DNA from 2 places in the Chromobacterium rhizoryzae genome. Region 2 is predicted to be linked to the other one. Evidence: riboswitches for the same ligand, from Rfam matches in the RefSeq annotation. Region 2 holds a riboswitch; the other holds the start of a gene.
The links. A riboswitch is a leader RNA that binds a small molecule or an ion and turns the genes downstream of it on or off. The one in region 2 is predicted to bind manganese.
Positions count from the first base shown of each region.

Region 1: another riboswitch for manganese. It lies ahead of JC616_RS06160 (TMEM165/GDT1 family protein); the one in region 2 lies ahead of JC616_RS10135 (sodium:calcium antiporter).

Region 1 is NZ_CP066126.1:1,339,534-1,341,916, forward strand. Features, by position in the region: gene JC616_RS06155 (methyl-accepting chemotaxis protein) at 1-393, shown strand, start outside; gene JC616_RS06160 (TMEM165/GDT1 family protein) at 459-1,028, opposite strand; yybP-ykoY riboswitch at 1,029-1,212, opposite strand; gene mscL (large conductance mechanosensitive channel protein MscL) at 1,251-1,706, opposite strand; gene JC616_RS06170 (DMT family transporter) at 1,781-2,383, opposite strand, start outside.
Region 2 is NZ_CP066126.1:2,232,969-2,235,351, forward strand. Features, by position in the region: gene JC616_RS10130 (penicillin acylase family protein) at 1-1,076, shown strand, start outside; yybP-ykoY riboswitch at 1,187-1,331, shown strand; gene JC616_RS10135 (sodium:calcium antiporter) at 1,388-2,368, shown strand.

The DNA.
Region 1 (2,383 bases), 890 kb from region 2:
ACTCAGTACGATGCCAAGCTGGAAAAACTGATGCAGCCGGTGTACGACCGCGCCGCCAAGTCCGTGCCCGGCGGCGTGTTCTGCCTGGCGGTGGACACCAACGGCTACGCGCCGACCCACAATAGCTGGTATAGCCAGCCCTTGAGCGGAGATGCGGCCAAGGACCTGATCAACAGCCGCGACAAGCGCAAATTCGCCGATGCCGCCGGTTTGCGGGCCGCGCGCAGCACGCAGTCTTTCCTGCTGCAGACGTATACCCGCGACACCGGGGAGGTGCTGTCGGAAGTGGTGCTGCCCATCATGTTGTCCGGCAAGCATTGGGGCGGCTTTCGCCTGGGCTTCAACCCGGAGCAGCTGTTGGAGGCGCTTGGGCGCGGAGCCGCTCGGACTTGAAGCGCCGCAGGTCGGCAGGAAAGCAAAACGGAGGCCGCGGCCTCCGTTTTGTTTTGAGCGTTGCCTCAGATCTGCAACGGGCTTAGCAGGGTGATAATGCCCAGGCCGGCGAACAAGAGCGCGGCAACGGTGTGCACCAGCTTTTGCGGCAGCTTCTTCGCGGCCACCTCGCCCAAGAGCACCGCGGGCACATTGGCCAGCATCATGCCCAGCGTCGTGCCGGCCACCACCAACAGCAAGGCCTCGGGAAAGCGCGCGGACAGCGCGACGGTGGCCAGCTGCGTCTTGTCGCCCATTTCCGCGATAAAGAAAGCGATACAGGTGGTGCCGAACACGCCGAAGCGCTCCATGAGCCGGCTGTCTTCATCCAGCTTGTCCGGAATCAGCATCCAGCCCGCCATGGCGAGAAAGGAAAGACCCAAGCCCCAACGCATGAAGTCCGGTCCTATCTTGCTCATCAGCCAGTGACCCACCGCGGCGGCGGCGAAATGATTGAGCAAGGTGGCGACGAAGATGCCCAGAACGATGGGCATGGGCTTGCGGTAGCGGCCGGCCAGCATCAGGGCGAGCAATTGGGTTTTGTCGCCGATTTCAGCCAAAGCGACGATGCCGGTGGAAATAAGGAAGGCTTCCATGAAAACTCCGGGGGCTGCGCATACGCCATGACAAGCCCGCGCCGCAGCCCCGCGTTGCGCAGACATGTCATGGGTCTTGCCAAACGGAAGTTTTCGTCGCATGTGCCATGGCCGCGATGGCCAAGCCTGTTGACGCATGCCGGCGCTGAAAACCGCGCCGAGGCTACTCCCCCAGAACCAGCCGATTCTAAATCAGTTGGCGTAGCGGGGCAATCTCCGCTCTTAGAGTTGAGACGTGCACTGCGGGCATCGAGAAGCTTTTTCCGGAATGCTGGACACGCAGAACGGGCATTCCTTGGTGGCGGGGGCCGGTGCGGCGGCTGGTTCTTCGCGCTTCAGCCGATTGATGGCCTTGACCAGCATGAAGATGGCGAAAGCCACGATGGTGAAGCTGACCATGGCATTGATGAACAGACCGATATTCAGCGTGACGGCGCCGGCCTGTTTGGCCGCGGCCACGGACACATAAGGCCCAAGCTGTTTGCTGCCTTCTTTTAGCACGAAGAACATATTGGAGAAATCGACGTTGCCGATCAACAGGCCGATTGGGGGCATGATCACATCGTCGACCAGCGATTTGACGATGGCGCCGAAAGCGCCGCCGATGACGACGCCGACCGCCAGATCGATGACATTGCCTTTCATGGCAAATTCTTTGAATTCTTTAATAATGGACATGGTTGGCCTCTGTTTAAATAGCGTTAAGCATTATAGGACATTCGGCCGCCGTCGCTCCACCGCGGGTCTTTCTATCAAGCGGCTGAGCGTGAGCGGACGGGCAGGCTGCCAAGCAAGGCGCCGCCAAGAATGAGCACGATGGCGGTCAGAGCGACGGCGTTCAATTGACCCTGGCCGCTGCCTATCAGCAGCAAGGTGGACAGCAGCGGCGTGGCGTAGGACAGGGAGCCGATCTGCCTGGGGTCGCCTTCCTTGAGCGCGCGGTCCCATAGAAAGAAGGCGCCGCCCATCGGCCCGATGCCGAGCAGGATCAGGGCCAGCCATTGGCCCGCGCTGGGGGCGACGCTGGGTTCGAACAGGGCGTGACACAGCAAGGAGAGCAGGCCGGACAGCAGGCAGAAGCCGCCCACCGCGCTATTGGGAAAGCTGGGCAGCCTGCGGGTCAGCAGGCTGAAGGTGGACCACACCACGGCGGCGCCGATGGCGAGCAGATAACCGGCGAGATGGCTGCTGGACAAGGCGAGCTTGCCCCCGCTGACGATCAGCGCCGCGCCGCTGAAGCCCAGCGCACCGGCCAGGATGTGGCGGCCATGCAGCACGGTGCCCGGCACCAGGATGGGGGAGAGCATGACGATCAGCAGCGGCCACAGGTAATTCAGCAGATTGGCTTCCATCGC
Region 2 (2,383 bases):
CCTTCCGCAGCGTCGTGGCGCGGCTGCGCAATCCCTACCACAACATCATCTACGCCGACGCCCAACGCAATATCTGGGCGGCTTTCGGCGGTCTGACCCCGCGCCGCGCCGGCGGCGACGCCGCCTTCTGGGCGCAGCCGGTGGACGGCAGCCGCAGCGATCTGATCTGGCGTCAGGCGCTGCGCCTGGACGAATTGCCGCAGGTGGCCAATCCGTCCAGCGGCTGGGTGCAGAACTCCAATAGCGTGCCCTGGTATATGAGCAAGCCGGCGCTGGACCCGGCCGCCTACGCCGGCTATCTGTCGCCGCGGGCGTCGCCGCTGCTGCGCGAACAGCGCGGCATCGAGCTGATCGAACAGACGCCGGCCTTCACCCTGGACACGCTGCTCAGCGCCAAGCACGACACCCGGCTGCTGCTGGCGGACCGGGTGCTGGACGATTTGATCGGCTATGCGCGCGCCTCCGGCGACGCCGGCCTGATCGCCGCGGCGCAAGTGCTGGCCCAATGGGACCGGCGCAGCGACGCCGCCAGCAAGGGCGCGGTGCTGTTCGCCGCCTGGGTGGCGGCCTCCGGCGGCGAAGAGGCCTTGCGCTACCGCCGGGAAGCGGATCCGGCGCAGCCCTACGACACGCCCGCCGGCCTGCGCGACGCCGGCTTCGCGCTCAGCAAGCTGGGCGCGGCCGCTCAGGGCTTGCAACAGGCCGGCGTGCCGCTGGACATCGCCTTCGGCGAAGTCTACCGGCTGCGGCGCGGCCCCGCCGGCGGCGCGGCGCGCTTGGACCAGCCGGCCAGCGGCGGCGCCGAGGGTTTGGGGGCTTTCCGCACCTTCAGTTATATCGGCGACAGCGACGGCCGCCAGCGCGCCATCTTCGGCGACACCTTCACCGCCCTGGTGGAGTTCGGCCGGCCGCTGCGCGCCAAGGTGATCAACACCTACGGCAACAGCAGCCAGCCGCAATCGCCTTACTACGGCGACCAGATGGAGCTGGCGGCGCGGAACGCCATGCGCGATGCCTTGCTCAATCGCGAGCAGGTGGAGGCGGCGCTGTCCAAGCGCGAGTGGTTCCGCCGCTAGCGCCGAGGCGGCCGCGGCGGCGACGTCGCGGCCCTTCGCCGCCATCCGCTGTGGGCGTCGCATGACGGACGCCTAGGTTTGCGCCATTGCGCCCAGGCTGGCACAATGGCGCCGTTGTCATTGGGGAGTAGCCATCTTCGGCCCCGCCGAAGAGGCCGCGTCAACAAACTTGAGGAGCTTTCCTCATGGCGCGGTCAGCGGCCGGCATTGCCGGCGCCGCCAAGCGAGACCTTTGGCCACGATGCGTTTGCCGCCGGGCAAGCCGCGTCGTTGCGCCATTGTCCATCCGCTTGCCCGGCCCAAGACTATCCATGCTGTTGACCCTGTCGTTTCTGCTCGGCCTCGCCGTCCTGATCTATCTTTCCTGTCAATACTTCGTCAACGCCATCGAATGGTGCGGACGCCATCTGAACCTGGGCGCCAGCGCCGTCGGCACCGTGCTCGCCGCTTTCGGCACCGCCTTGCCGGAAAGCGCCGTCACCTTGACCGCGATGGCCTTCGGCGGCACGCCGCAACATAAGGACATCGGCGTCGGCGCCGCCCTGGGCGGGCCGCTGGTGCTGGCTACGCTGGCGTACGCGGTGGTGGGCTTCGCGCTGTGGCGCAACCGCAGCCGGCTGGGGCGCGGCGACTACCTGCTGCGCGTCGATCACCGCCGGCTGGCCGGCGACCAATTGGCGTTTTTGCTGATTTTCGCGTTCAAGGTGGCGTTGGGCCTGCTGGCCTTCGCCATCAAGCCCTGGCTGGGCGTGCTGTTCCTGGCCGCTTACGCCGCCTATGTCTGGCGCGAGATCCGCAGCGCGGACACCGCGCCGGAAGAGGAAGAACTGGACGCCTTGAAACTGCGCGCCGGCGGCGGCCTGGGCTGGGCGGCGACGCAGGCCCTGCTGGCCTTGGCGGTGATCGCGGCGGCGGCGCACGGTTTCGTCGCGCAGCTGGAAGCGCTGGCCGGACACTGGGGCATGGCGCCGCATCTGGTGGCCTTGCTGCTGAGCCCGGTGGCCACGGAATTGCCGGAAATCATGAACGCGCTGATCTGGCTGCGCCAGGGCAAGGAGCGTCTGGCTTTGGCCAATATCTCCGGCGCGATGATGATACAGGCGACGATTCCCAGCGCCTTCGGCCTGTTCTTCACCCCGTGGATGTTCGACGGCGTCCTGCTGTGGTCCGGCCTGGCCACGATGGCTGCGATCGTCGGCTTGTGGCTGTTGTTCCGCCGCGGCAGCGTGGACGGCCGCTGGCTCTTGGGCGCGGGCGCGGTGTACCTGCTGTTTGCCGGCTGTCTGGTGTGAGGCAAGAGCCCGTTC